Regions from separate parts of the Kitasatospora sp. NPDC093102 genome, predicted to be linked through region 2. Evidence: riboswitches for the same ligand, from Rfam matches in the RefSeq annotation. Region 2 holds a riboswitch; each other region holds the start of a gene.
The links. A riboswitch is a leader RNA that binds a small molecule or an ion and turns the genes downstream of it on or off. The one in region 2 is predicted to bind thiamine pyrophosphate.
Positions count from the first base shown of each region.

Region 1: linked by a shared signal. The riboswitch ahead of thiO (glycine oxidase ThiO) and the one ahead of thiC (phosphomethylpyrimidine synthase ThiC) in region 2 are both predicted to bind thiamine pyrophosphate.
Region 3: linked by a shared signal. The riboswitch ahead of AB0O11_RS00130 (cytosine permease) and the one ahead of thiC (phosphomethylpyrimidine synthase ThiC) in region 2 are both predicted to bind thiamine pyrophosphate.

Region 1 covers NZ_JBFBFA010000002.1:335,307-345,022, forward strand. Annotated here, with positions in the region: gene AB0O11_RS04860 (anthranilate synthase family protein) at 1-126, opposite strand, end outside; gene AB0O11_RS04865 (class II 3-deoxy-7-phosphoheptulonate synthase) at 431-1,780, shown strand; gene AB0O11_RS04870 ((2Fe-2S)-binding protein) at 1,941-2,213, shown strand; gene bfr (bacterioferritin) at 2,218-2,697, opposite strand; gene AB0O11_RS04880 (sulfite oxidase-like oxidoreductase) at 2,963-3,592, shown strand; gene pknB (Stk1 family PASTA domain-containing Ser/Thr kinase) at 3,625-5,403, opposite strand; gene AB0O11_RS04890 (thiazole synthase) at 5,550-6,368, opposite strand; gene thiS (sulfur carrier protein ThiS) at 6,372-6,596, opposite strand; gene thiO (glycine oxidase ThiO) at 6,593-7,768, opposite strand; TPP riboswitch at 7,772-7,884, opposite strand; gene AB0O11_RS04905 (FAD-dependent oxidoreductase) at 8,040-9,245, shown strand; gene AB0O11_RS04910 (Rv2175c family DNA-binding protein) at 9,288-9,653, shown strand; gene thiE (thiamine phosphate synthase) at 9,653-9,716, shown strand, end outside.
Region 2 covers NZ_JBFBFA010000010.1:202,183-211,898, reverse strand. Annotated here, with positions in the region: gene AB0O11_RS17230 (cupin domain-containing protein) at 1-57, shown strand, start outside; gene tenA (thiaminase II) at 98-769, shown strand; gene AB0O11_RS17220 (DUF5326 family protein) at 1,038-1,238, shown strand; TPP riboswitch at 1,402-1,536, shown strand; gene thiC (phosphomethylpyrimidine synthase ThiC) at 1,531-3,339, shown strand; gene AB0O11_RS17210 (FAD-binding oxidoreductase) at 3,406-4,800, opposite strand; gene AB0O11_RS17205 (hypothetical protein) at 5,313-5,735, shown strand; gene AB0O11_RS17200 (SRPBCC domain-containing protein) at 5,961-6,398, shown strand; gene AB0O11_RS17195 (VOC family protein) at 6,465-6,851, opposite strand; gene AB0O11_RS17190 (LysR family transcriptional regulator) at 6,981-7,907, shown strand; gene AB0O11_RS17185 (helix-turn-helix transcriptional regulator) at 7,923-8,759, opposite strand; gene AB0O11_RS17180 (NAD(P)H-dependent oxidoreductase) at 8,861-9,457, shown strand; gene AB0O11_RS17175 (aldo/keto reductase) at 9,477-9,716, shown strand, end outside.
Region 3 covers NZ_JBFBFA010000001.1:23,787-33,502, reverse strand. Annotated here, with positions in the region: gene AB0O11_RS00150 (MFS transporter) at 1-526, opposite strand, end outside; gene AB0O11_RS00145 (MerR family transcriptional regulator) at 572-1,399, opposite strand; tRNA gene AB0O11_RS00140 (tRNA-Ser) at 1,562-1,649, opposite strand; gene AB0O11_RS00135 (trypsin-like peptidase domain-containing protein) at 1,713-3,473, opposite strand; TPP riboswitch at 3,692-3,836, shown strand; gene AB0O11_RS00130 (cytosine permease) at 3,829-5,217, shown strand; gene AB0O11_RS00125 (glycerophosphodiester phosphodiesterase family protein) at 5,306-6,130, shown strand; gene AB0O11_RS00120 (ATP-binding protein) at 6,371-6,967, shown strand; gene AB0O11_RS00115 (DUF5926 family protein) at 7,037-8,020, shown strand; gene AB0O11_RS00110 (bifunctional DNA primase/polymerase) at 8,239-8,901, opposite strand; gene AB0O11_RS00105 (PP2C family protein-serine/threonine phosphatase) at 9,515-9,716, shown strand, end outside.

The DNA of each region.
Region 1 (9,716 bases), on a different contig from region 2:
GTCGACGGTGCCCAGCAGCACCTCGACGGTGTCCGGGCTGAGCCGGGGGGTGCGGCGGTGCAGGAGGGCGAACGCGGGGGCGTCGGGGCCGGTGAGACGGGTGAGCAAGTCGGCAGCGGTGGTCACGGGAACGGCTTCCTTCCGGGTGGACTGGCATGAGAGGCGGTGCAAGGTCCGCTCCCGGAGGGCCGTCTGCTCAGACGCCGACGGCCGCCCCGAGGGGCGGCCGTCGTGTTCGTCTAGGAACGCGCCATCTGTGGGCCACCCATGGGGGAGGCCCACCACCAGGAGTGGGTGTGGGGCGCGTGCATGGTCCGAGCGTAGCGGATGCGCCGGGACGCGTGAGGGGGATCACGTCTTTGTCCGAGATGCGTCTCACCCATCGGGCAATAGTCACGAGTCACTCCTGTCACCCCGTAGCCTTGGCGGTGTGACCGCTACGACTGAGACATCGAGGGCTGCCCACTCCTGGCAGTCCCTGCCCGCGGCGCAGCAGCCTGAATGGCCGGACCAAGAGGCTCTGCGCAAGACCCTTGCCGAGCTCGCCTCGTATCCGCCGCTCGTCTTCGCCGGCGAGTGCGACCAGCTGCGCGCCCGGCTCGGAGCCGTGGCGCGCGGGGAGGCCTTCCTCCTCCAGGGCGGTGACTGTGCCGAGGCCTTCGACGGCGTCTCGGCGGAGCACATCCGCAACAAGCTGAAGACGCTGCTCCAGATGGCCGCCGTACTGACGTACGCGGCCTCGGTGCCGGTGGTGAAGGTCGGCCGCATCGCCGGCCAGTACTCCAAGCCGCGCTCCAAGTCGACCGAGACCCGCGACGGCGTGACCCTGCCGGTCTACCGCGGCGACTCGGTGAACGGCTTCGAGTTCACCCCCGAGTCCCGCATCCCGGACCCGGAGCGCCTGAAGCGGATGTACAACGCGTCCGCCGCCACGCTCAACCTGGTGCGCGCGTTCACCACCGGTGGTTACGCGGACCTGCGCCAGGTGCACGCCTGGAACCAGGACTTCGTCCGCAACTCGCCGGCCGGCCAGCGCTACGAGCAGCTCGCCCGGGAGATCGACAACGCCCTGGCGTTCATGAGCGCCTGTGGCGTGGTGCCGGAGGAGTTCAAGGCCGTCGAGTTCTTCTCCTCGCACGAGGCGCTGATCCTCGACTACGAGACCGCGCTGACCCGTGTGGACTCGCGCACCGGCGAGCTGTACGACGTCTCCGGCCACATGGTGTGGATCGGCGAGCGCACCCGGCAGCTGGACCACGCGCACATCGAGTTCGCCTCGAAGATCCGCAACCCGATCGGCGTCAAGCTCGGCCCGACCACCTCGGTGGACGACGCGCTCGCCCTGATCGAGAAGCTGGACCCGGAGCGCGAGCCCGGCCGCCTGACCTTCATCACCCGGATGGGCGCGGGCAAGATCCGCGACCACCTGCCCAACCTGGTGGACAAGGTCACCGCCTCCGGCGCCAAGCCGGTGTGGATCTGCGACCCGATGCACGGCAACACCTTCGAGGCCTCCAGCGGGCACAAGACCCGCCGCTTCGACGACGTCCTGGACGAGGTCAAGGGCTTCTTCGAGGTGCACCGCGCGCTCGGCACCCACCCGGGCGGCATCCACGTGGAGCTGACCGGCGACGACGTCACCGAGTGCGTCGGCGGCGGCGACGAGGTCCTGGTGGACGACCTGCACCAGCGCTACGAGACGGCCTGCGACCCGCGCCTCAACCGCAGCCAGTCGCTGGACCTGGCGTTCCTGGTGGCGGAGATGTACCGCGGCCAGTAGGCCCGGCGTCCGTCGGATGTGACGAAGGCCCCTCCGGATTCGGGGTTCCCGAGCCCGGAGGGGCTTTTTCGCACCCGTTTCGGCAGGTAAGGTAAGCCTCAGTGAACTAAGGCAGACCTTAGTCAAGATCCACTCCACCTCACACCCGGGAGAGACCGCGATGTACGTGTGCATGTGCCATGCGGTCACCGAGGACCAGGTGAAGAAGGCGATCGACGGGGGCGCCGGCACCCCGCGCCAGATCGCGAGGGGCTGCAAGGCCGGCACCGACTGCGGGTCCTGCGTGCGCCGCATCCAGGCGCTGCTCGGCGAGCACGGTGCCCGCCCCTGTCCGACCGCCCGGCTGGCCGCGAAGCTCGGCCTCGCGGAACCGGAGACCCCGGCGGCCCCGGCCCCGGAGGCCGTCCCGGTGGCCCCGCTGCGGGTGGCCTGAGTCCTCAGGACTCCGGCTGCTCGATGACCTGGGCGATGTAGAGCGCCTCGCCGAGCTTCTCCAGCAGCTCCAGCTGGGTGTCGAGGTAGTCGATGTGGTGCTCCTCGTCGGCCAGGATGTCCTCGAAGATGTTCGCCGAGGTGACGTCGTTCTTGGCCCGCATCACCACGATCCCGCGCTTGAGCCGGTCGATCGCCTCGACCTCGATCTGGCGGTCCGCCTCGAACATCTCCTTGACCGTCTGGCCGATCCGGACGTGGAACAGCCGCTGGTAGTTGGGCAGCCCCTCCAGGAACAGGATCCGGTCGGTGAGGGTCTCGGCGTGCTTCATCTCGTCGAAGGACTCGTGCCGGGTGTACTTGGCGAGCTTCGTCCAGCCGAAGTTCTCCTGCATCTTGGCGTGCAGGAAGTACTGGTTGATCGCGGTCAGCTCGGCGGTGAGCTGCTCGTTGAGGAACTCGATGACCTCGGGATCGCCCTGCATGGTGGTGCCTCCTGCACTCGTGCTGCCGTGTGTCGTGCGCTGAGTCCTGTACTGGGTCCTGTGCTGGGTCCTGCGCTGCGCATCCTGGCACCGCTTTGGGAGGAAATTCCAGTAAGTTCACACTCACTAGGACATGTGTCGGAATATCCGATTCATGACGAAACGTGCTGGTGGTCGATCGGCCGCCGGCCCGTACGGGCGGGGGCGCGAATCCGCGGAAAGGGGCGCGCGGCGTGGCCCGCCCGCCGTCTGTCACCATGGATCCATGGGTCAGTCGAAACACGAACCGCTTCCGCCGTCTGACCCGAGGCTCCCCCCGGGACAGCGCGCGCAGCGCGGCTGGCCCGCCCTGCACTACGGGCCGGTGCCCCGCTTCAAGCCGCTGACCTGGGACCTCCAGGTGTTCGGCGCCACCGCCTCGGCGGAGAAGCACAGCTGGGACTTCGAGGCCTTCAACGCCCTGCCGCGCACCACCGTCGTCGCGGACCTGCACTGCGTGACGAAGTTCTCCGTCCTCGGCAACGAGTGGACGGGCGTGTCGGCCGCCGTGGTGCTCGACCTGGTGCCCCCGGCGCCCGGCGTCACCCACGTCATGGTCTGGGCCGAGTACGGCTACAGCGCCAACCTGCGGCTGGCCGACTTCGCCGACCCGCACACCCTGCTCGCCACCCATCGCAACGGCGAGGCGCTCACCGCCGAGCACGGCTTCCCGGTCCGGCTGGTGGTGCCGCGGCTGTACGCCTGGAAGGGCCCCAAGTGGGTGCGCGCGGTGGAGTACATGCGGGCCGACCGGCGCGGCTTCTGGGAGGAGCGCGGCTACCACAACCTCGCCGACCCCTGGCGCGAGCAGCGCTACTCCTACCAGGAGGAGCCCGGCGACGGGCCGCTGCGCTGATCCCGGCCGAAGGGCCGAAAGGCTGGAACGGGCTAGAACAGCGAGAACTTGACCGTCACCACGCTGCGCTGCGGGCGCCGCTCGCCCGCCGCCGGGCTCTGGCCGGACGACGTGACCGCGCCGAACACGTCCCAGCCGGAGGTCTGCATGGTGAAGCCCGCCGCCTGGAGCGCCTTCTGCGCCTCGTCCTTGCTCATCCCGGTGACGTCCGGGACCGGCACCATGCCCTTGCTGACCACCAGCGAGACCGCGGAGTTCTCCTGCAGCAGCTGTCCGGCCGCCGGCAAGCTGCTGATCACCGATCCCTCGGACACGGTGTCGTTGTAGGTCTCGGTCACGGTGCCCCTGGTCAGCTGGGCTCCGGTCAGGGCGGCGGCGGCGTCGGCGGCGCTCCTGCCGGCGAGGTCCGGCACCGCGATCCGCTTGGGGCCCTTGGAGACGGTGACGGTGACGCTGTCGCTCTTGCGGGTGCGCGCGCCCACCCCGGGCTCGGTGGAGATCACCTCTCCGGACGGGACGGACTCGCTGAACACCTCGACGAACCTCCCGTGCAGGCCCCCCTTGTCCAGGACCCGCTGCGCCTCGGCCCGGTCCTTGCCGAGCACGCCCGGCACCGAGCCGTACAGCCCCTCGGAGATCCCGTAGGTGGCGCCGCCGACCGCCAGTACCAGGGCGGTCAGCGCGGCCGTCCAGATCAGCGGCTTGCGGGGGAGACGGCGCAGCAGGCCCGGCCGGCGCAGGTGCACCGGGGTCGGCTCGTCGTACGGGCGCGGCTCGGCGAGCAGCTCGTCCATCAGCTCCGGCGGCATGTCCAGCACGCTGGTGCGCTCCGTCGGCGGGGCGTCGGCGGGCCGTGGCAGCGGCTGGATCACCGAGGTCGGCTCGCTGGTCGGGTAGCGCGGGCTGGGCCGGGTGGAGGCCGGCGGTTCGGCGTCCAGCTCGGCCGGGGTGAGGGTGCGGCGGACCCGCTGGAGGGCGGCGAGCAGCTCGACCGCGTCGTACGGGCGGGCGTCGGCGGACCGGGCACAGGCGCCGGCCACGATCGCGTCCAGCCCGGGGCCGACGGCGGGGGCGACCAGCGAGGGGGCCGGGACGTCCTCGTGCAGGTGCTTGTACATGACCTGGACGGGGTTGTCGCCGGTGTGGGGGCGGCGGCCGGTGAGCATCTCGTACAGCAGGATGCCGGCCGCGTAGACGTCCACCCGCTGGTCGGTGGGGGCGTCGGGGAGGATCTGCTCGGGGGCCAGGTAGGAGACGGTGCCCATGACCGTGCCGCCGGTGGCGGTGGTGGTCGAGGTGGGCGCGCCGTCGGCGGCGCCGAGCACCCGGACCAGGCCGAAGTCGGCGACCTTGACCAGACCGCCCTCGGTGATCAGCACGTTCTCGGGCTTGACGTCGCGGTGGACCAGCCCGGCCCGGTGGGCGGCGCCGAGCGCGGCCAGCACCGGCTCCAGCACGTCCAGCGCGGCCCGGACGGAGAGCGCGCCGCGGTCGCGCAGCAGGTCGCGCAGGGTGCGGCCGGGCACGTACTCCATGGCGAGGAAGACGTGGCCGCGGTCCGCACCCTGGTCGAAGACGTTGACCACGTTGGGGTGGGTGAGCTTGGCGACCGCCTTGGCCTCGCGGATGAAGCGGGCGGTGAAGCCCTCGTCGCCGGCCAGCGCGGGGTGCATCACCTTGAGCGCGACCACCCGGTCCAGACGGGTGTCGGTGCCCTTGTAGACGGTGGACATCCCGCCGGTCGCGATGCGCTGCTCGACCCGGTACCGGTTGTCGAGCAGGGTACCGATCAGGGGGTCGTGCAGTGCCATGTCCACCCGGGCGAGTCTAGTGCCGCCGCGGGTGGCCGGACCCGGAGGACGCCGCCTCGGGCCCGGCTGTGCCCGGCTTGTGACACGCCGCCTGTGCCACGGGGCACAGGCGGCGCGGGGCTCGTGACACGGGCCCACCGGCTCGGTCAGAACGCGGGGCGCTCGCGGGTGTCCAGGTCGGCCCGGCCGGCCATCGCGGAGGAGGCCTCGGCGTGGAAGCGGCGCGGGATGCGGCCGGCCCGGTGCGCGAGCCGGCCCGCCTCGGCGGCGTGCCGCATCGCCTCGGCCATCAGCACCGGGTCCTGAGCCCGGGTCACCGCGGAGGCGAGCATCACCGCGGCGCAGCCCAGCTCCATCGCCAGCGCCACGTCGGAGGCGGTGCCGGCGCCCGCGTCCAGGATCACCGGGACGCCCGCGCCCTCCACGATCAGCTGGAAGTTGTGCGGGTTGCGGATGCCCAGGCCCGAACCGATCGGCGAGCCCAGCGGCATGATGGCCGCGCAGCCGACGTCCTCCAGCTTGCGGGCCAGCACCGGGTCGTCGTTGGTGTAGGGCAGGACGGTGAAGCCGTCGTCGACCAGCGTCTCGGCGGCGTCCAGCAGCTCGATCGGGTCGGGCAGCAGGGTGCGCTCGTCGGCGATCACCTCCAGCTTGACCCAGTCGGTGCCGAGCGCCTCGCGGGCCAGCCGGGCGGTCAGCACGGCCTCGCCGGCGGTGAAGCAGCCGGCCGTGTTGGGCAGCACCCGGATGCCGTTGCGGGTCAGCACGTCCAGGACGGAGCCCTGGGTGGAGGCGTCGACCCGGCGCATGGCCACCGTGGTCAGCTCGGTGCCGGAGGCGAGCAGCGCGCGCTCCAGGACCTCCAGGCTGGGCGCGCCGCCGGTGCCCATGATGAGCCGGGAGGAGAAGGTCGTCCCGGCGATCGTGAGGCTGTCCTTGTCGTCGGAGAGACGGGCATCGGCCATGGCTCAGCCTCCCTGGACGGCGGTGAGGATCTCGACCCGGTCGCCGGTGCTCAGCGGCGTCTCGGACCACGAACTGCGGGGCACCACGGCCTCGTTGAGGGCGGCGGCGACGCCGGTGTTGGCCTTGCTGACGGAGGCCACCACCTCGGCGAGGGTGGTCGTGGCGGGCGCCCGGCGGGGCTCGCCGTTGACGGTCAGGGCGATCTCGTTCAGGGCGGTCTCGGTCATGCGGAGGCCTTCGTGGTGGAGTGGTCGGGGGAGAACCGGGCGGGTGTGAACGGCCTTGCGAGATCCGGGACTTCACCCGTGGCCAGGTACTCGGCGACCAGGTCGGCGGTCACCGGGGTGAGCAGCACGCCGTTGCGGTAGTGGCCGGTGGCGGCGACCAGCCCGGGCAGTGAAGTCGGGCCCAGCAGCGGGGCGTTGTCCGGCGAGCCGGGCCGCAGCCCGGCCGAGGTCTCCGCCAGCGGGAGTTCGGTGATCCCCGGGACCAACTCGTGGGCGTCGCGCAGGAGTTCGTACACCCCGCCGGCGGTGACGGTGGTGTCGTAGCCCTGTTCCTCGGTGGTCGCGCCGACCACCAGCTCGCCGTTCTCGCGCGGCACCAGGTACAGGTGCCGGCCGCGGACGACGGCGCGGACGTTGCGGGAGAGGAACGGCCGGTAGGCGTCCGGGACCCGGAGGCGGAGCACCTGCCCCTTCACCGGGCGGATCGCGGGCAGCGTCCCCTCGGGCAGGCCGGGCAACCGGTGGCTGTGCGGGCCGGCCGCGAGGACGACCTGCTCGGCGGTCACGGTCTCGTGGGTGCTCAGCCGGGCGCCGGTCGCGCGGCCGTTCTCGACCAGCAGCTCGACGGCCTCGGCCCGGTGGAGCAGGACCCCGGCGCGTTCGCAGGCGAAGACCAGGGCGTCGAGCAGCCGGCGGCCGTCCACCTGGTGGTCCTCGGCCACGTGCAGTCCGCCGCGCACGCCGGGGGCGAGCATCGGCTCCAGCTTGCGGGCCTCCCGGCCGGTCAGCCAGGTCGAGTCCAGGCCGAGCCGCTGGTGGAAGGCGTGCAGTTCGCGCAGTTCCTCGCGGTCGTCGGAGTCCAGCGCCACGGCGACGGTGCCGCACCGGCGGTAGCCGGTGTCCAGGCCGCCGCTCGCCTCGGTGAGCTCGGCGGCGAAGGCCGCGTACCGCTCGTTCGAGGCCATGCCGAGACGCAGCAGCGGCTCCTCGCCGTACTGGAGCTCGGTGACCGGGGCGAGCATTCCGGCCGCGACCCGGGCCGCGCCGCCACCGGGGGAGGGGTCGACCACGATCACGTTCCGCAGCCCGCGCTGGGCGGCGCGCCAGGCGACGGCGAGGCCGATGACGCCCCCGCCGATCACCAGCACGTCCGCGCGGGCGCCTGATGGCAAGCGTGACAAAGCTGCTCTTCTCCCTTCGCCGGTATGACCCGGATCAGGTTCGGACGGTCGCAGGCCGTGCCAGCCCGCCTCTCAGCCCGGTACGCCGGGCTCCCGTGTGGTGCCCCCACCTTAACGCCGGGGGTCGGCCCGGCCGAAGGCCCGTACGCAGGGTGGACCAGGGGGGATGGAGACGACCCGCGCCCGTCTCCGCGCTCCGTGTGGCCGGAGGGCCGGTACGACGGGAGGACGGCCCGCAGCTGCCGGCCGGCCGCTGAGTACAGTGACGGGCGTGGCAGAGCTGAGCGGAACGGATCAGGTGGTCGTCGTCGGAGCCGGGCTGGCCGGGGCGCAGGCCGCCCTCAAGCTGCGGCAGGGAGGCTGGCAGGGGCGGATCGCGCTGGTCGGTGAGGAGCCGCACGCGCCGTACGACCGGCCGCCGCTCTCCAAGGACGTGCTGCTCGGCAAGGCCGACTCCACCGCCCTGGACATCGACTACGGGCAGCTCGGCATCGAACTGTTCACCGGCCGCCGGGCCACCGGCCTCACCCCCGGCGTGCTGCACACCGACGGCGGCGACCTCCCGTACGGCTCGCTGGTGATCGCCACCGGCGCCGTCCCGCGCGCCCTGCCCGGCGCCGAGCGGGCGCACCTGCTGCACACCCTGGACGACGCCCTGGCGCTGCGCGCGCTGCTGCGCCCCGGGCTGCGGCTGGTGCTGGTCGGCGCGGGCTGGATCGGTGCCGAGGTGTCCGGCGCGGCCCGCGCGGCGGGCTGCGAGGTGACCGTGGTCGAGGCCGGCCCGGCGCCGCTGCCCGGCGCGCTGCCGACGGAGATCGGTTCGGCGATGGCCGCCTGGTACGCCGAGGCCGGGGTCGACCTGCGCTGCGGGGTCGGTGTGGCCGCCGTCGAGCCCGGCACGGTGCTGCTGGCGGACGGCTCGCACCTGCCCGCCGACGAGGTCGTGGTCGGTATCGGGGCGCGTCCCGCGACCGGCTGGCTGGCCGGCTCCGGGATCGAGCTGGACGCGACCGGTGCCGTCGTGGTGGACGGGCGGCTGCGCACCTCGGCGCCCGGTGTCTACGCGGCCGGCGACTGCGTCAGCTACCCCTCGGCCCGGGCCGGCGCCCGGCTGGCCGTCCAGCACTGGGACCACGCCCTGCAGTCCGGCGAGGCGGTGGCCGCCGCCGTCCTGGGCGCGGACGCGCCGGCCTACGACCCGGTGCCGTACTTCTGGTCCGAGCAGTTCGGGCGGATGGTCCAGTACGCCGGCCGGCACGCCGAGGGCGACGAGCTGCTCTGGCGCGGCGGCCCGCAGGATGCCGACTGGTCGGTGCTCTGGCTGCGCGACGGCGTGCCGAGCGCGCTGCTGACCGTGGACCGGCCGCGCGACCTCGCCCAGGGACGGAAGCTGATCGAGCGCGGCACCGCGCTGGACCCGGCCCGCGCGGCCGACCCTGCGGTGCCGCTGAAGGCGGCCACGGCGTAGGGCCGTGTGCGCGGTGGGCCGTCGAGGTGGCAGTCTGGTGCCGTGAGTGAGATCGATGCCAAGACTGAAGCCCTGGTCCCCGAGTGGCTGTACCTGCCCGACATCTCCGAGCGGTGGGGTGTGCTGGTCACGGAGGTCCGCAACATGGTCAAGAAGGGTGACCTGATCGCGGTCCGCCGCGGCCCCAACAAGTCCTTGCAGGTGCCGGCCGCCTTCATCGACGAGACCGGCCCGGTCAAGCACCTGGTCGGCCTGCTGACCGTGCTGCGGGACAGCGGCTTCTCCGACGACGAGATCATCGGATGGATGTTCACGGAGGACGAGTCGCTGCCCGGCACCCCGGTGCAGGCGCTGTGGGAGAACCGGGCGACCGAGGTCAAGCGCCGCGCCCAGGCCATGGCGCTGTGATGACGGACCTGCGCGCCAGGCTCGCCGACGCCCGGCTGTACCTGTGCACCGACGCCCGCCGCG
Region 2 (9,716 bases):
CACCACGTCACCGAGGAGCTGCGGGTGCTGGTGGTGTTCTCCCCTCCGGAGGACTGAGCCCCCCGGTGGTCGGGGTCGGCGTCATAGGGTCGGCGTCATGAGCACCAAGACGCTGACCGAAGAACTCTGGGCGGCCATCGAGCCGGTGTACGCCGAGATCCTCGCCCACCCCTTCCTGGCCGGGCTCACCGACGGCACCCTGCCGCGCGGGGCCTTCCGCCACTTCGTCGTCCAGGACTCGCACTACCTGCGCGACTACGCCCGCGCGCTCGCCGTCTGCGCGGCCAAGGCGCCCGGCGAGGAGGACGTCCGGGCCTTCGCCGACGACGCGGTCGGCGCGCTGGCCGCCGAGCAGGGCATGCACGCCGAGTTCCTGACCGCCTTCGGCGGCAGCGCCGAGGAGGCCGCCGCCGAGCCGGTGCTGCCCACCACCCGGGCCTACACCAGCTACCTGCTGGCCACCGTCTACGGCGGATCCTTCGCCGAGGCGGTCGGCGCGGTGCTGCCCTGCTACTGGATCTACGCCCGGGTCGGCGAGGCGCTGCTCGCCCAGGGCTCGCCCGACCCGCTGTACGCCAAGTGGATCGCCACCTACGGCGACGAGGCCTTCCAGTCGGTGGTCCGCCGGGTGCTGGCGCTCACCGACCGGCTGGGCGGGGAGCTGTCCGCGGCCGAACGCCGCAAGGTGGTCGAACACTTCGTGACCACCTCGCGCTACGAGTGGATGTTCTGGGACGCCGCCTGGCGCGGCGAGCGCTGGCCGGTCTGAGCCGTGCGGGCCCGTCCGGCCGTCCCCGGGAGCCCGGACGACGGGCGGGCGGTGGCGGGTCGGTCCGTGACGCGGGAGCCGGCCGGGCCGGCGACGGCGTCGACTTCTCGGGGGTCACCCGGGGGGCCGGAATCGGGGTGATCTCGGGGTTCTCTCCGGGCCGTTGGGCCTCGTTCCGGCTCTCACGCCACCGTACGATCGAAGTACCGAAAGCAAGCGGGATGCGGCACCGGACGGCGGCCGACCCGAGGGGAGAAGAGGAACCGACATGGCTGAGCTCTGGAAGTCGCTGCCCTCCTGGGTGCGCAACATCGTCATCCCGGTACTGGTCCTGGTGCTGGCCTGGAACATCGTCGCGTTCGTGTTCGGCGTCGTCGGCGCACTGCTCTCGATCGTGATCAAGCTGCTGGTGGTGGTCGGCATCGCGGCCGCCGTGGTGGTCCTGGTGAAGAAGGCCGCCAAGAGCTGACCGGTCACCCCGTAACGCCGCCCTGAGGCCCGGCCCCCCGTGAGGGAGGAGCCGGGCCTCGGGCGTTTCCCGCGGGCCGTCGGCCGGCCGGGCGGGCCGTGGCGTGCTCTGGACCTGCGGCGATCCGCTCGCTACCGTGTTGGGCGTCGTGTGCAGGCAACACCGCCTGCGACGCGGGAGCTCGGAGCACCGGGCTGAGAGGACGCTGACCGGGACGTCGACGGACGGACCGACGGCTGCGTCGACCGCAGGAACCTGACCGGGTAATGCCGGCGTAGGGAGTAGAGGTCAGATGACCACGTTCGAAGCACAGCCGCAGTCTGCCCAGGGCGCCCCCAGCAGCGAGCGCACGGGCTACCCGACCCCGGCCTGGCGCAAGGCCTACCGCGAGGGATCGCGCCCCGACCTGCGCGTTCCGTACCGCGAGGTGCAGCTCACCAACGGCAGGTCCGTCCCGCTGTACGACACCTCCGGCCCGTACACCGACCCGTCCTACGAGCCCGACGTGCGGCGCGGCCTGCCCGCGCTGCGGGACGCCTGGATCCGCCAGCGCGGCGACGTCGAGGAGTACGACGGCCGCGAGCCGCGTCCCGAGGACGACGGGATCAAGCACACCTCGCCGCGCGGCGGGAACCTGCGCAACCTGGACGCCGTCTTCCCCGGCCGCCCGCGTCGCCCGCTGCGCGGTCGCGCCGGTGCCGCCGTCACCCAACTCGCCTACGCCAAGCGGGGCGTGGTGACGCCGGAGATGGAGTTCGTGGCGCTGCGCGAGGGCCTCGCGCCCGAGTTCGTGCGCGCCGAGGTGGCCCGCGGCCGGGCCGTCATCCCGGTCAACGTGAACCACCCGGAGGTGGAGCCGGCCGTCATCGGCACCAACTTCCTGGTGAAGATCAACGCCAACATCGGCAACTCGGCCGTCACCTCCTCGATCGAGGAGGAGGTGGAGAAGATGACCTGGGCCACCCGCTGGGGCGCCGACACCGTCATGGACCTCTCCACCGGCCGCAACATCCACACCACCCGCGAGTGGATCCTGCGCAACTCCCCGGTGCCGATCGGCACCGTGCCGCTCTACCAGGCCCTGGAGAAGGTGGACGGCAAGGCCGAGGAGCTGAGCTGGGAGGTCTACCGGGACACGATCATCGAGCAGTGCGAGCAGGGCGTCGACTACATGACCGTCCACGCCGGCGTGCTGCTGCGCTACGTCCCGCTCACCGCCCGCCGCAAGACCGGCATCGTCTCGCGCGGCGGCTCGATCATGGCGGCCTGGTGCCTGGCCCACCACCAGGAGAACTTCCTCCACACCAACTTCGAGGAGCTCTGCGACATCCTCGCCTCCTACGACGTCACCTTCTCGCTCGGCGACGGCCTGCGCCCGGGCTCGATCGCGGACGCCAACGACGAGGCGCAGTTCGCCGAACTGAAGACCCTCGGCGAGCTCGGCCGGATCGCCCGCGAGCGGGACGTCCAGGTGATGATCGAGGGCCCGGGCCACGTCCCGATGAACAGGATCAGGGAGAACATGGATCTCCAGAAGGAGATCTGCGACGAGGCGCCGTTCTACACCCTCGGCCCGCTGACCACGGACGTCGCCCCCGGCTACGACCACATCACCTCGGGCATCGGCGCCGCGATGATCGCCTGGTGGGGCACCGCGATGCTCTGCTACGTGACCCCCAAGGAGCACCTGGGCCTGCCCAACCGCGACGACGTCAAGACCGGCGTGATCACCTACAAGATCGCCGCCCACGCCGCCGACCTGGCCAAGGGCCACCCCGGCGCCCAGGCCTGGGACGACGCCCTCTCCGACGCCCGCTTCGAGTTCCGCTGGGAGGACCAGTTCAACCTGGCCCTCGACCCGGAGACCGCCCGCGACTTCCACGACGAGACCCTCCCCGCCGAGCCCGCCAAGACCGCGCACTTCTGCTCGATGTGCGGCCCGAAGTTCTGCTCGATGAAGATCAGCAAATCCATCAACGAGAAGTTCGGCAGCGGCGCGGCCTCGCCGGAGTACGACGAGGAGGCCGTCGAGGGCATGAAGGCCATGTCCGAGGAGTTCAAGGCCCAGGGCAACAAGGTCTACCTCCCGCTGGCCGACTGACAGCCGGAAGCGCCGGCCCCGTGCTCCACGCGCTGGGTCGGCGCTTCGCCGTCTCGGCAGCCGTCGTCATCCGGCCACGCCGCTCGTGATCTCAGGGCGGATGTTGTGGTTGACGTGGAAGAGGTTGCCGGGGTCGTAGGTCTGCTTGACGGCGACCAGGCGGGCGTAGTTGTCGCGGTAGTCGGCGGTGACCCGGTGCTGGTCGTCGGCACTGACGAAGTTGACGTAGCCGCCGGCAGCGGAGTGGGGTTCGAGGGCCGCGTAGTAGTCGCGCACCCATGCGATGCCGGCCTCGGAGTCGGCCGGGTCGGGCCAGGCGCCGACGATCACGGTGGCGAAGTTGGCGTCGCGGTAGGAGAAGGCCGTGGCATCGGGGGCGACCCGGTGGACGGCGCCGTTGAGCGGATAGACGTGGCAGGCCGAATTGACCGTCGGCACCCGCGGACCGTACTCGACGTGTGCGGCGATCGCCTCGTCGGTGAGCTCGGTGGCGAACGCGCCCTTCCAGTACTGGTGCAGCCCGGGCGGCAGCAGCGCGTCGAACATGCCGACCAGTGCCGGGTACGGCATCGGGCCGACCATCTCGGCGACCTTCGGCGCCACCTCGCGGTACGGCCGCACAGCCCGCTCGGCCTCCTCCATCACGCCGCTCCAGCAGACGACCAGGATCGCGAAGGTGTCACCGTGCCGGTCCGCCGGGATGAACGGCAGTGGGGGTGCGATCTGGAAGCCGGGAAAGACGCTCAGCTGCTCGGGGGCGTCGACGATGGCATCGCGGTAGAACCGCATGATCTCGGCGGTGTGCCCCGGCTCGTGGAGGATCAGCCCGGCATAGACGTCCTTGACCGGGGAGAGCCGGTACTCGAAGGAGGTCACCACGCCGAAGTTGCCGCCCCCGCCGCGCAGCGCCCAGAACAGGTCGGGGTGGCTCTGTTCGTCGACGACCAGGAACCGGCCGTCGGCCGTCACCAGGTCGGCGGAGAGCAGGTTGTCGCAGGTCAGGCCCAGGCTGCGCGCCAGGTACCCGAAGCCGCCGCCGAGGGTGAGCCCGCCGACCCCGGTGGTGGAGATGATCCCGCCGGTGACGGCCAGGCCGAAGGGGTAGGTCGCCGCATTGAGGTCCGCCAGGGTGGCCCCGCCCTCGACCCGGGCCGTCCGCCGTTGCGGGTCCACCCGGACACCGCGCATTCCGCCGAGATCGGCCACCACGCCGTCGTCGCAGGTCCCGTACCCCGGGGCGCTGTGCGACCCGCCGCGGACCGCCAGGTCGAGCAGGTTCTCCCGGGCGAAGTCCACCACGGCCATGACATCGCCCGCGTTGGCGCACCGCACGATCACGGCGGGCTTCCGGTCGATCATGGCGTTGTAGACCCTGCGGGCCTCGTCATATTCCTCGTCGCCGGCACTGACCACCGCACCGTGCACCCGGCCCGTCAACTCTTCAACCGTCTGTTTGCTCATTGCGCCGCTCCTGCCATGGGCCCCGCCCTGCCGGCGGAACGACCGGCGCACTTCGCCGACGGTCCCTGGTCGGCCACCTTTCACGCTACGCCGCGCTGGGAGACGGCTCCCGCTGGCATCCGGTGGCTCACCCGAGCTGCGGTTTCCTTCGTGATGAAAGAGGCACCAGTGCGACACGCTCAGTCCTGCCGGCTTCAGGAGCCGCTACCTGGCGAGGTCATGGCCCTGGCGGCTTCCGAAGGGCTGGGAGAGCTTCGGGCGGCCGGTCGCCGGGATCCCCAACTTCTTCCTGTTCCTGGCCGTGGCCGACCACCTCCGTGTCCGGAGCCAGCCGGAGCCAGTGACGACTTGCCGGGGGGTCGTGGTGTCGATGCCTCAACTCATTATCTACTTTTTACATTTCACTTGAATCACGCGCGGGTTGATATCGCCGTGGTTGTCGGAAATGCGCAAGGCGGGCGCCGATAGGGTGCGCCGCACTACCCGCTACGTCACGCGTATCAGAGGATTTCATGACCACCCCGCAGAGCCCCCAGGCCCCGTCGTCGCCCGAGGCGGTTGCCGCGACTCCGTTCCCGTACGCCGAGGCCGTGCAGGCCACGGCACCGGCGCCCAAGAAGAGCAAGCGCAAGAAGATGCTCTCGGTGCTCGGCACGCTCGTGCTGATCGTCGTTGTGGCGATCGTCAAGGTCGCTGTCAAGGACGCGATGAACGGGCCGGTGCGTGCCAAGGTCGGCGACTGCGTGCAGGTCACCGGAAGCGGCGATCACCCGTCGGTCGATACGGTCGGCTGCGACAACAGCAAGGCCACTCACACGGTGTCGAAGGTCGTCGAGGACACCTTCGACGTGAACGCTTGTGGCGACGGCTTCGATGCACTCGCTCAGCAGATGGACAACGAGAAGTTCGTGCTCTGCCTGACACCGAAGAAGTAACCGCGTCCGGCCCCCCCCGCGGAGTTCGCGGAGCACGGCAACCGGGTCCACCTCCCGTCGGCCGACTGGCGTGCCGTTCCGGGCCGGTCCGCCGGCCCGGGGTGGGGCGGTCGTCGGTGGTGGGGAAGGTCGGTCGAAAAATTTTCGCGGGGAGCGATGAGTTTTCGGGGCGGCCGCGGTCTACCCCTGTGCAAGCGATCACGTGACCACGGAGGAGACACCGAGATGACCGAGAACCTGGGCGAGCTGACCATCACCCGTGAGCTGCCGGGTGCCCCGGCCACCGCGTTCGAGGCGTACTTCGAGCCGGAGCAGTTCGTCCGCTTCTGGGGTCCGGTCGGCACCCACGTGCCGCTGGAGACCGTGACCATCGAGGCGAAGGAGGGCGGGCGCTACGACAGCACCATGGTGGTCGACGCGACCGGCGAGCGGTACCCGCTGAAGGCCGAGATCGCCGAGATCCGGGCCGGCGAGTCCTTCACGATGGTGGAGGAGGGCTCGGGCATGCGGTCCACGCTCACGTTCACCGAGCTCGGTGACGGCCGCACCCGGGTGGTGCTGCACCAGACCGGGGTGCCGGAGATGTTCCGCGGCCCGGAGGCCGAGGCGGGGCTGAACTCCAGCTTCGACCGGCTGGTCGAGCACCTCGCCGGCCGGAACTGACCCGGCACGCGCAGGTGGTCGAGGGGTGCCGTCCCGGCCCGGGCCGCGGGCTCGGGGCGGCACCCCTCACTTGTCGGCGTCCTGGGGGTACCAGCGGAGCTCGACCGTGTTGCCGTCCGGGTCGAGGACGTAGACGGAGGTCGCGTTGCCGCGGGCGCCGTAGCGGGGGACGGGGCCTTCGAGGACGGTGAAGACGCCGGAGTCGATGACCTCCTGCCAGTCGAGGGGCTCGACGGTGAGGCAGATGTGGTCGACGTTGGACTCGTGCCGGGGCCCGTGGACCAGGTCGATGATGGTCTCGGGGGTGACACGGACGGACGGGAAGGACACCTGGCCGGCGCGCCACTCGTCGACGCGGACGGGCTCCAGGCCGAGCAGGCCGGAGTAGAAGGCCAGCGAGCGTTCGACGTCGGCGACGTTGAGGACGAGGTGGTCGAAGGCTACGACGCGCATGGGTGTTCGGCTCCGCTCGGGTGCGACTGCTGGTGACGGGTTCAACGATCCCGCCGTCCGGACGGGGGATCAATGCGTGGTCGACGTACGATCGTTGAGCCGGATTCAACGATCGAGGGGTGGGGCCGGATGCTGGAGCGGCTGGAGGTCGAGGTCTTCCTCGCGCTCGCCGAGGAGCTGCACTTCGGGCGGACCGCCGAGCGGCTGCACCTGACCACCGGGCGGGTCAGCCAGGTGGTGAAGAAGCTGGAGCGTCGGATCGGCGGCCCGCTGTTCGAGCGCACCAGCCGGTCGGTCCGACTCAGCGCCGTGGGGAGGCAGTTGGCGGACGACCTGGCGCCGGTGGTGGAGGCGATGGCGGCGGCGTTGCGGCGCGCGGAGGACGCCAGCCGAGGAGTGACCGGGGAGCTGCGGGTGGCGTTCCTCGGGGAGTGGACGGCGCCGGTGCTGCTCAAGGCGGTCGCGCTGTTCGGCGAGCGGCACCCCGACTGCCGGGTGGACGTCCGCGAGGTCCAGCTCTCCAACTCCCGGGCGAGCCTGGTGGACGGCTCGATCGACGTCCTGATCGCCTCCTACCCGTTCGACGGCATGGCCTGCGGGCCGGTGCTGCTGACCGAGCAGCGGGTCCTCGCGGTCGCCGCCGGGCACCTGCTGGCCTCGGAGCGGTCGGTGTCGGTCGAGGTGCTCGCCGACCATCCGGTGGTGCAGTACCCGGCCGTCACCTCGGCGGCGTTCAAGCGCGACCGCACCCCCGACCACACCCCGTCCGGGCGCCCGGTGCCCAAGGGCCCGTCCGGCGGCACCTTCTCCGAGATGCTCAGCCTGGTCGCGATGGGCCGCGGCGTCCTTCCGGTCGGCGAGCACTCCCGCCGCTACTACCCGCGCCCGGACGTCGCGTACGTGCCGATCCACGACGCGCCCCCGATCGAGCGGGGCCCGGTCTGGCTGGAGAGCAACACCACCGCCCGGGTCCGCGCCTTCGTCCGGGCGGCGGCGGACGTCGCCGAGGGGCGGGCCGGCGGGGCGACCCCGTCGTGCGTCGTGGCGGCGGGCTGAGGGGGGCGGAGTGCTTCAGGAGATGGCGCGCAGCCGGGGCCGCTCCGGGGCGAGCAGGCGGTCGAGGTGGGCGGCGGTGTCGTCGTCGGCAGGGAGCAGCACGAGGAGCTGCTGGGAGTCGTCGGGGAGGTCCAGCGTCTCGCGGTGGAGCCGGAGTTCAGGGCCGGACGGGTGGTGGAGGCGGAGCGGGCCGCGGCGGGGGACGAGGTGGTTGCCGAGCCGGCGGGTGAAGTCGGGGCCGGCGAGCGGGGCGAGTTCGGTGCTCAGCCACTCGGCGGACTCGACCGAGGGGCCGAGCCAGAGGTCGAAGGCCTGTTCGTCGGCGATGTCGTCCCAGTCGGCGAACAGGGTGCGGGCGCGCGGGTCGGTGAAGACGTAGCGGGTGAGGTTGGGCGCCGGGGTGTCGAGCAGTCCGGCCGCGCCGAGGACGGCCGCGTAGCCGCTGGTGTGGGCGAGGACGTCGCCGAGGCGGTTGGTGACGGCGGCGACGCCGGGTTCGAGCAGGCGCAGCGTCTCGCGGACGGTGGGGCGCAGCTCGCGCGGGGCGGGGGCGGGCCGGGTGCGGCCGGCGCACGCGCCACCGGTGATCTTGGTGAGGTAGCGCAGGTGGTTGCGCTCGGCGGGGTCGAGGCTGAGGGCGTCGGCGAGTGCGTTGACCACGGGGGTGGAGGGGTTGCGGTCGCGGCCCTGTTCCAGCCGGGTCAGGTACTCGACGCTGATGCCGGCCCGGACGGCCAGGTCGGAGCGGCGCAGCCCGGGCGAGCGGCGGCGGCCGTGGTCGGGCAGGCCCAGCGTCTCCGGCTGGATGCTGTCGCGCTTCGCGCGGATGAAGTCCCCCAGTGGTGTGCCCATATGACGAGCGTACGGCTGATCGTCACTCCGAGGGTGGCCCTGCGGGGGCCAGCCTGAGCGCGGCCTGGTTACGGCCGTGGGGCGGGCGGAGAGTGGTGGCCATGGAGACGAACACGCACAAGCTGGTGATCATTCTCGGCAGCGTCCGGGAGGGCCGGTTCGGTCCGGTGGTGTCCTCGTGGGTGGCCGAGCAGGCCGCCGCGCACGGGGGCTTCGAGGTCGAGGTGGTGGACCTCGCCGAGGTCGAGCTGCCGCTCGAACTCCCCGCCTCCTCACCGAAGTTCGCAGGTGAAGGCTATCCGCGGCCGGCCGGGATGGCGAAGCTGACCGAGGCCCTGGAGGGTGCCGACGCCTTCGTTGTCGTCACACCCGAGTACAACCACAGCTACCCGGCCTCGCTGAAGGCCGCGATCGACTGGCACTTCACCCAGTGGACGGCCAAGCCGGTGGCCTTCGTCAGCTACGGCGGCGCGGCCGGCGGCCGGCACGCCGTGCTGCACCTGGAGAACGTGCTGACCGAGCTGCACGCGGTGACCATCCGGGACGGCCTGGCCTTCCCGAACTACTTCACCGCCTGGGCGGACGGCCGCCCGAACGACCCGCAGGCGCCCGGCTGCGCCAAGGTCCTGCTCGACCAACTGTCCTGGTGGGCGGGCGCGTTGAAGAACGCGCGGGCCGCCGTGCCGTACCCGGCGTAACCGGGGAAGGGGAAGAACGATGGAGTACCTGAAACTGCCCGGCACCGACCTGGAGGTCAGCCGGATCGCGCTCGGCTGCATGGGCTTCGGCGGGGGCGGCGGCGGGCACAACCCGTGGGCGCTGGACGAGGAGGCCGCCGCGCCGGTGTTCCGGCGGGCGGTCGAGCTCGGCATCACCCTCTGGGACACCGCCAACGTGTACGGCGGCGGCGCCTCGGAGGAGCTGGTCGGCCGGGCGGTGCGGCGCTACACCCGGCGC
Region 3 (9,716 bases), on a different contig from region 2:
CGCCGCCCGCGACCAGCAGGCCGCCCAGCGGTGCCCCGAGCAGGACGGCGGTCTGCCCGCCGGCCTGCCGCAGGGCGAGTGCCCGGGGCAGCCGGTCGGCGGGTACCAGCCGGCGCGGCATCGATCCGCTCGCCGGGAGGTGGAAGGCGTCGACCGTCCCGATCACGGCGGCCGCCGCGACCAGCAGCCACAGCGGCGTCCCCCGGTCGGCCGTCACCAGCGCCAGCGCGACGGTCGCGGCCAGCATCACCGTGTCCCCGACGACCATCACCCGACGGGCGCCGAACCGGTCCGCGACCGCGCCGCCCAGCAGGACCAGCGCGGTGCGCGGCACCGTGATCGCCGTCAGGACCAGCCCGGCCGCTCCGCCGCCGTGCGCGGAGGCGGCCCAGCCGAGGCCGAAGTACAGCGCGGCGTCGCCCAGCAGTCCGGCCTGGACACCGGCCAGCCAGAGCAGGTACGTCCGGGGCAGCGCAGCCCGCGGCGACGGGCCGGAACCGGTGCCGGCGGTGGAGGCGGTGGTCATGCCGGGCGACGCTAGGGCCCTCGACCTGGTCGAGGGCAAACGCCGCTACCGGCGGACCACCGGTTCCTGGAGCTCGGTGACCCATCCGGCCCGGTCCTCCGGGCACTCCAGGTACAGCTCCCGGGCGTAGCCGGCCGAGCGGTAGCCGTTCTCCTCGATGAAGCGGGCCAGTTCCTGGCCCGTGCCCAGCACCTCGTCCATCGGACCGCGGTGCACGATCGTCGCCGCCTCCTCGATCGGCGGCAGGTCGAGCACCTCGAAGTCGTGCGCGTCCGGCCGCACCGACGGGCCGACCGGGACGGCGACCAGGACCAGCACCGAGCCGTTGCCCTCCGGCGCGTCCTGGTAGCGGGCGACGGACGGGCCGGTCGCCTCGATCCCGGCCCCGGCCAGCCGCCGGCACAGCTCGGCGAACAGCGGCCCGATCACCGGTCCGATGTCCTCCGGCTCGTAACTCTGGGCCACACCGGCCAGTTGGGCCACCCGGACGGACGGCACCTGCTTCACCACGACATCGTGCGTGGACATGGTCCCCTCGCTCTCGATCGTCCGGAGCCTCGCCTCCACCCGGGCCATCCGCAGCTCGTCGGCCGCGATCGCCGCGGCGAGCTGGGCCCGCCGCAACCGCAGCATCCCGCGCAGTTCGGCCGCGTCCACCTGCTCGTCCAGGACGGCGCGCACCTGCTGCAACGTGAAGCCGAGCTCCTTGAGCGCGATCACCCGGTTGAGCCGGGCGAGTTGGGACGCCTCGTAGAAGCGGTACCCGCTGACCGGGTCCACCCGGGCGGGCCGCAGCAGCCCGATCGCGTCGTAGTGGCGCAGCATCCGCACCGACACCCGGCCGTGGCTGGCGAAGTCTCCGATGTTCAACATGATGCGACCACTCCACCCCCTGCCACCGTGTCAGGGTCAATCCGGCCGCCCGCATCCGTTCCCCGGCCGCTCCGCAGCCGGCGCCGCGGCCGCCGGGGAAGCACCGAGGGCGGGTGCCGAGTGGTCTCGGCACCCGCCCTGAGCAGGTGGTTCTCCTACCGGCGGAGAGCGTGGGATTCGAACCCACGGTGACGGGTCACGCCACGACAGTTTTCAAGACTGTTCCCTTAGGCCGCTCGGGCAGCTCTCCAGGCGGAGGTCAGCCTAACGGGTCCGGCGGGGTTCGGCGCACACCTTTCGGCGCGGGCGGGGGTCACTGGTCGCCCTCGCGCTGGCCGAGGGTGACCTTGGTGTTGAAGGTCTGGCCGTTGCGGGTGTACTCGACGTCGACGGTCTCACCGGGCTTGTGCGTCCAGATCCGGCTGACCAGGGCGGGGCCGTTGTCGATCGGGACGCCGCCGAGCTTGGTGATGACGTCGCCCGGCTTGAGGCCGGCCTTGTCGGCCGCACCGCCGGGGGTGACGGCGGGCTGGCCCTGGATGTCCTTGGTCTGGATCTGCGCGCCGTCGCCCTTGTAGTCGTCGTTGCGCAGCACGTCGAGCTTGGCGTAGACCGGCTTGCCGGTCTTGATCAGGGTGTCCGCGACCCACTTGGCCTGGTTGATCGGGATGGCGAAGCCCAGGCCGATGCTGCCGGCCCGGCCGTTGGCGGAAGCGTTGGACTGGATCGCCGAGTTGATGCCGATCACCGCGCCGCCGGAGTCGAGCAGCGGGCCGCCGGAGTTGCCGGGGTTGATCGAGGCGTCGGTCTGGAGGGCGTTCATGTACGAGGCCTGCGAGCCGGTCTCGTCGCCGGAGGCCACCGGGCGGTCCTTGGCGCTGATGATGCCGCTGGTGACGGTGGACTCCAGGCCGTACGGCGCACCGATCGCGATGGTGGCGTCGCCGACGTTGACCTTGTCGGAGTCGGCCAGCGGCAGCGGGGCCAGCTTGCTCTTGGGCGGGTTGTCGATCTTGACCACGGCGACGTCGTAACCCTCGGCGTGGCCCAGCACCGAGGCGCTGTAGGAGGTGCCGTCGGCGAACTTGACGGTCAGTTTGCCGCCGTTGAGGGTCGGCGCCACCACGTGGTTGTTGGTGAGGATGTGGCCCTCGGTGTCGAAGACGAAGCCGGTGCCGGTGCCCGACTCGCCGTTGCCCTGCGCCTTGATGGTGACGACGCTGGGCAGCGCCTTCTGCGCGATGGCGGCGATCGAGCCGGGGGCGGGCTCGTTCTTCTGGGTGTCGCTGGCCTGGACGGTGGTGCTGCGGTGGTCGTTCGGGGAGCTGCTGCTGTCGGCGCGGTTGGCGACGGTCACGCCGAGCGTGCCGCCGGCCACACCGGCGACCAGCGCGACGGCCGCGATCAGGGCGACCAGGCCGCCGCGCTTCTTGCGCACGCCGGGGCCGGCCGGACCGCCGGGGTAGTCCACCGGGTAGCCGAGCGGGCCCGCCGGGCCGCCGGGGTGGCCCGCGCCGCCGGAGGTGGAGTCGTGGGTGGGGCCCCAGCCACCGAGCGGCTGGCCGGCCCCGAAGGGGTGGTGGCCGTGCGCGGCGGGGGCGGCGGGAACAGCCGGAGCGGCGCCGTACCCCTCGTGCGCGCCGGCGGCGGGGACGCCGTGGGTCGGGGTGGCGTACGGGTTGCCGGCCGGCGGCAGGGCCGGGGCGGCCGGGGCCTGCGGGGCGGGCGGCAGGACGGGCGGCGGCGCGTCGATGTAGCCGGTGGCCGGGTCGACGGCAGGCTCCGCGGCGGCGGGCGCCACGGGCGCGGCGGGGGCCTCCGGTGCGGGCACCTTGGTGAAGGCGACGGTCGGCTTGTGCCCGCCCTCGGCCGCAGTGGCGTCGACCGGGCCCTGCGCGGCCTCGACGGTGCCGGTCTCGACGGCAGCGGCCTCCGGCTCGGGCACCCGCCGGAAGGCCATCGTCGGCTGGTGCCCGCCCTGAGCGGGGCCCTCGGAAGCGGACTCGGCCACTCCCTGGCCGGCGGGCTGCTCCCCCTGCGGCCCGGTGGGCCCAACCTCGCGCTCGGTGCTCACGGACGACCTCCATAGCTGGCAGAACCAAGGACCATAGTTTTTCGCACTGTCGATTCGATTGCCGTAAGGACCCCTCTGAAGAACTCATAAGAATCCTTAGCCGGCACCGACGCCGGTACCGACGGCCGAGGCTCCCCTCCCCCGCCGGACGTCCCGCGATGGACCGCGACTCCCTCGGCCTTGGGCGTTCGCCCCCGTGCCGGTTAGCCTGTCGCTCCAAACTGACACGCGGGAGCTTGGACCCACCAGGCTGAGAGTGCGCATGTCGACCGTACGCCACACCAGTGGCGGACGTTCGAGGGGGCGCTGACCGCCGGAACCTGTCCGGGTAATGCCGGCGTAGGGAGTATCGGCCATGCCGCCTGCTTCGCCATCCTCTTCTTCGGGCGCGAACGCCCCCTCTTCGAGTGCGACCGCCGTCCTGGAGCGCCCCGAGGCCCCCCTGGTCCTGGACACCGAGCCGCCGCGCACGCTGCGCTTCCGGGACCACTTCGCGCTCTGGATGAACCTGGGTGTCAGCCTGATCGGCTTCTCCACCGCCGCCACCGTGCTCGGCGCCCCCGGCAGTGAGCTGTCGCTGGCCGCCGCGGTGACCGCGATCGCGATCGGTACGGCGGTCGGCACCGCGATGCTCGGCGTGGCCGCACTGATCGGCGCCCGCACCGGCGCCCCCGCGATGGCGAACCTGCGCGGGCTGTTCGGCACCCGGCTGTCCTACCTGCCGACGGTGCTGAACATCGTGCAGTGCATCGGCTGGGGCGTGTTCGAGCTGCTGACCATCTCGGCGGGCGCGCAGACCGTCGCGCACACCACCGGCTACCGCTGGCTGTTCGTCCTGCTCGCCGGCGCGCTGACCACCGCGCTGACCATCTGGCCGCTGGGCTCGATCGCGGTGCTGCGCCGCTTCGTGGCCGGGGCGGTCGCGGTGGCGATGGTGTACTTCACCGTCCAGCTGGGCCGCCAGGGCGTGCCGGACCCGGGCGCGGGCAACTGGCACGGCTTCCTGGGCGCCACCGACGCGATGATCGCGGTGTCGGTCTCCTTCGTCCCGCTGGCCGCCGACTACACCCGGCACTCGCGCACCCCGCGCTCGGCGTTCTGGGGCAGCTTCTCCGGCTACACGATCGCCCAGGTCTGGTGCTACGTGCTCGGCCTGATGGCACTGCTGCAGTCGGACGGCGACCCGAACCGGATCTTCGACTCCTTCCTCGGGGTCTGGGCGGGCTGGCTGTTCCTGCTGGTGCTGGTGCTGCGCGAGACCGACCAGTCCTTCGCCAACGTGTACTCGACCGCGATGTCGGTGCAGAACCTGCTGCCGAAGGTGGACCGCAGGGTGCTCTCCGGCGCGATCGGCGCGCTGACCACCGTGCTGGCGCTGCAGATCGACGAGTTCACCGACACCTACTACGGCTTCCTCGGCCTGATCGGCTCGGTGTTCGTGCCGCTGCTGGCGGTGCTCGCGGTGGACTACTTCCTCGGCGCCGGCCGGCACGGCTGGAACCTCTCCGCCGACGCACCGTCCCGCTGGCCGATGCTGCTGCCGTGGGCGCTGGGCTTCGCGGTCTACCAGTTCATCGCGCCGACCAAGGTGGCCGGCTGGTGGACGGACTTCTGGACCTCCGCCCAGGAGGCGCTGCACTTCACCCCGCAGGAGTGGACCTCCGCCTCGCTGTTCGCCTTCCTGGTGCCCGCCCTGGCCACCTGGGCGCTCACCCCGCTCGGCCGCCGCGCCGGCCGCCGCTGAGGAAGCCGGGGAAGCGCGGGCGCAGACGGCCCCACGGGTTGAGGCCGTCTTTGTCCGCGCTTCACTTCCGCCGCCTATCGTTGGCCCTGTGACCAGCCCAGACCTGTCCTCGACGACGGCGCGCACCGTGCCCTCCGTCCAGGTGATCGCCCACCGCGGTTCCTCCCACGCCCTGCCCGAGCACACCCTCGCGGCCTACCGGCGCGCGCTCGACGAGGGCGCGGACGCGCTGGAGTGCGACGTCCGGGTCACCGCCGACGGCGCGCTGGTCTGCGTGCACGACCGCCGGATCGGCCGGGTCTCCGACGGCCGCGGCACCGTCTCGGCCATGACCCTCGCCGAGCTGGAGGCGTACGACTTCGGCGCCTGGAAGACCGGCCGTCCCAGCACCGACCCGGAGCTGCGCGGAGTGCTGCGGCTGGAGCGGCTGCTGGAGCTGGTGGTGGAGTGCGGCCGCCCGGTGGACCTGGCGATCGAGACCAAGCACCCGGTGCGCTTCCGGGGCCGGGTGGAGGCCGAGCTGCTGCGGACGCTGGAGCGGTTCGAGATCGGCGCGACCCGGGAGGGCGACCGCCCGTCCGCCCGGATCATGAGCTTCTCCTCGCTCGCGCTGAACCGGGTGGCCGCCGCCGCGCCGGAGTACCGGCAGGTCTTCCTGTTCGAGCGGACCCTGCCGCTGCTCGGCCGCCTGCGCGCCGGCTCGCCGCTGCCGGGCGGGGCGCGGATCGCCGGCCCGGGCATCGAGCTGGTGCGGGCCCGCCCGCAGCTGGTGACCCGGCTGCGCGAGCTGGGTCACGAGGTGCACGTGTGGACGGTGGACGAGCCGGCCGACGTCGAGCTCTGCCTGGAGCTCGGAGTGTCGGCGATCATCACCAACCGGCCCGCGGAGGTGCTGGCGCAGCTCGGACGGTGATCCGCCGACGCACCGAAGGCCATACCGTCCGATCCGATCACGCTGGTCGGCAGTCAAACCTTCCTTGCACGAAATTGCCGGAATTCTTGCATCCGGGCGACAGAGGGTGAGCACGGAATGACCTGATGTCCACCCTCGGTCGCCGCACTCGAAATGGGCTCGCGGGATCGTCCGGTGCTCGTTTCCGACGCATTACCAAGGGGCATCTCTCCCTCGGCATACGCTGAAGGAGGTCCGGGGGTGGCGTTGATGGTGGCGCGTACTGTGCCCACAGGAGTTGGGCCGACCTCATCGACCATGGCAGTGCCGCACGGCCCAGCGAGTGTCGGGGTCGCACGGCGCCGACTGCGTCGAGATCTGGGTGACCGGCAGATACCGGAACCGGTCATCGATGATGCTGTTCTGATCCTTTCCGAGCTGTTGAGCAATGCCTGTCGGTACGCCCGTCCGCTCGGCCCGCTGCCGGCGCTGGGCCGCAGCGCCCGGGCCGAGGTGCTCGGGCAGGTGCTGGTCGGCCTCCCGTCCGGGGCGCACTCCGCGCAGGGCCGGGAGTCCGCCGAGGGCTCGGACGAACCGCACGGCGGGGTGCTGATCCGCTGGCAGATGCACGCCGACGGGGTGCTCACCCTGGAGGTCACGGACGGCGGGGCGGCCACCCGGCCGCTGCCCGCGAGTCCCTCGCTGACCTCCCGCGGCGGCCGCGGCCTGAGCATCGTGGACCAGCTGGCCAGCGACTGGGGCGTGCGCGACGCCCCGGGCGAGGTCACGGTCTGGGCGGCGCTGCCCGCCCGGGCCCGGCACGCCCGGCACACCGGGGGCGATGCCCGTAGCGCGTGAGCCGGGCCCGGGGAATGTGTCGTTAGGCTTCCCGGAACACAGAACCACCGTTCCCGGGAGAGCCGCAGCATGGGCAAGAAGGCCGCCAAGAAGGCGCCGCAGCGCCAGTCCACCACCGCCGTCACGGGCGAGATCCCCGTGGTCGGGGCCCGCGAGGACTGCCCCTGCGGCTCGGGCCGCCGGTACAAGGCGTGTCACGGTCGGGAGGCCTCGCACGCGGTGCAGGAGCTGGTGCACCGCCCGTTCGAGGGCCTGCCGGGCGAGGCCGACTGGGTGGCGCTGCGCGAGCTGGTGCCCGCTGCCACGGTGCCGCTGACGCTGGCCGCCGAGGTGGCCGAGGGCGCGACCGGCGACGTCCCGTCGGTGACCCTGGCCACCGTGCTGCCGCTGGCCTGGCCGGCCCTGCGCCGCCAGGACGGCTCGATCCTGCTCGGTCTGCAGACCCAGTCCTCCTCCGGCGACCTCAGCCGCGACCTCGCGGACGCCCTGGAGCTGGCCCTGGCCACCGAGCCGGGCAGCCCGGTGCCGGCCCGCCGGACCGTCCCGGGCGGGCGCCGCCTGCAGGACCTGCTGGACACCACCGCCGCGTTCACGCCCACCGTGCACACCGGCTTCGAGTTCTGGCTGGAGGACGCCGAGTCCGCCACCGGCGAGGTCGCCGCCTCCCTGGAGCGCGCCAACGCCTCGGCCATCCCGACCGAGAAGCTCGCCGGCGTGGACTCCGCCTACTGGTGCGGCACCCCGGACAAGAACCACCTGCGCTGGGTGATGACCGTGCCCGAGGAGCAGCTGCTGGACGCACTGGCCCGGCTGAACGCGGCCGGCGAGGCCTCGCTCGGCGCGGACACCCGTCTGGTCGGCTCCTTCCGCGCGCACGGCCTGACCGTCCCGGTGTGGGACCTCCCGCTCGCGATGTCCGCCGCCGACTGCGAGAAGCCGGCCGCCGAGTTCGCCGAGCGGCTCGCCGCCGTGCTCGCCGACGCGACCCCGCTGACCGCCGAGGAGCGGCGTGCCCGTGCGAACCTGGTGAACCGTCAGGTCACCTTGAACTAAAGCGCACCGGGATCCGCGTGATACGCGTCACATTGTCACGGTGAACGCGCAATTTCCGGGCGTGGAGGGCGTCTTGGAAATTGGCGCGGGCGCGGATCCTTGTTACTGTCTAAAGAGTCCGGCCGCTGGTGCATCCCCCGTCGCCAGCGGCCGGATCTTTTGTTTTTCCGGAACGCCCCGGCGGACGGCCCCGATGCCCCGCCCGGCCCCGGTGATCCTCAGTAGGCCGAACGTCCGCTGTCCAGCCGGACCGTCGCCTCCACCAACTCCCCCAGCAGCGGCCCGACCTGCGGCAGCCAGACCCCGCCGCCGACACCCCGTCGCGGCGCGAGCACCCAGCGCACCCTCCCCCGGCCTCCGGCCGGGGGGACCCCCACGGCCGCGCCGCCGGGCGGCAGCGGCAGGAAGCCGCCCGGCCCGTGATAGCGCAACGATCCCGGCACCCAGGGGAGTTGGGCGAGCATCTCACCGAGCACGTCCAGCGAGTACGGTGCCACCAGCAGCGCGTAGCGGCCCGGCATCGCCAGCACCGGTCCGAGCGGCAGCCGCAGCGCGCCCAGGTAGGCCAGCGCCCGGGCGCCGGCCGCCGCGGGCAGGCTGACCGCCGAGACCGTGGAGCCGGTCGCGGCCAGCACCGGCGCGTCCGGGCTCTGCCACTCCCACCACCAGCGCACCATCCGGGCGTCCGTGGTCGCGGCCAGCAGCGAGGGGTCGTGCGGGTGTGCGCCGGGAACGGTGCAGTCCAGGTCGCCGCAGGAGCAGCAGCCGTCGCGCAGCACGGCGCCCGGCACCACGGGCCAGCGGTGGTCGACGGCGGCCGTCAGGGCCGCGGCCAGTCGGGCGGCACGCTCCTCCGACCGGCCCTTCGGGTTCTCACGCATGGCGCTCGTTCCTTTCCCTGACCGCTCGGTTCGCTCCGCCCCGCCGGCGTCCGTCGGGATCCTCCGCGCGGGCCGGCCGCGGCACGGCCCGGGCGGCACTGAGCGGGGCGGGCGGCAACGAGGACGGCGCGGCTACGACGTGGAGCGGGTGTGGAGCACGACATGAAGGGCCGCGCACCGGCACAGCCCTTGGAACGAGAATCCCGTACGCGACCGGATGGACGCCGCCCGGGCGCGCTTGGTTCCACCGTACGAGTGAGAGAGTTCCGGCCAGCCCGGCTCGCGGGCGGCGCGGACATACGATCCGGACGGCCGCCCGGGCCGTCCTCCCGGTTCTGCCCGTTCGCGGCCCGCTCCATGCCTCCGGTCCGCCCGGCGCGCACGCGAGCCCTGCGCGCCCCCGACCGGGTCGCGATGGATGTGGAACCTGCCACCGCGTCGTCCTGGATCTGGACATGCCCCGAATGGCCTGTGTAGAAGTGGTGGCATTGCTGTCGATCAATGACGAGTAGTAGCGAATCGAGGCGAAACACGCCCATTGGCCGTGCTCGCTCCACATTGGCCGTACCTGGGGGTTTCGCATGGCACGTAGCACCGCGTCAGGAGTGGCGGCATGAACGAGTCCCACCCGTCGACGGCCCTCCCGTCGACGACGACCGCCGAGCCGGGCGAACCCGGCTGCGCAGGCGGGCTCACCGTCCTCGACCCGCCGGACCTGCCCGGCCAGGTCGACGTCCCGGACGGCACGGCGGACGACCGCACGGCGCCGTCCGTTGCGGTGCAGGACCGTTTGGCCGGACGCCTGTCCGATATCA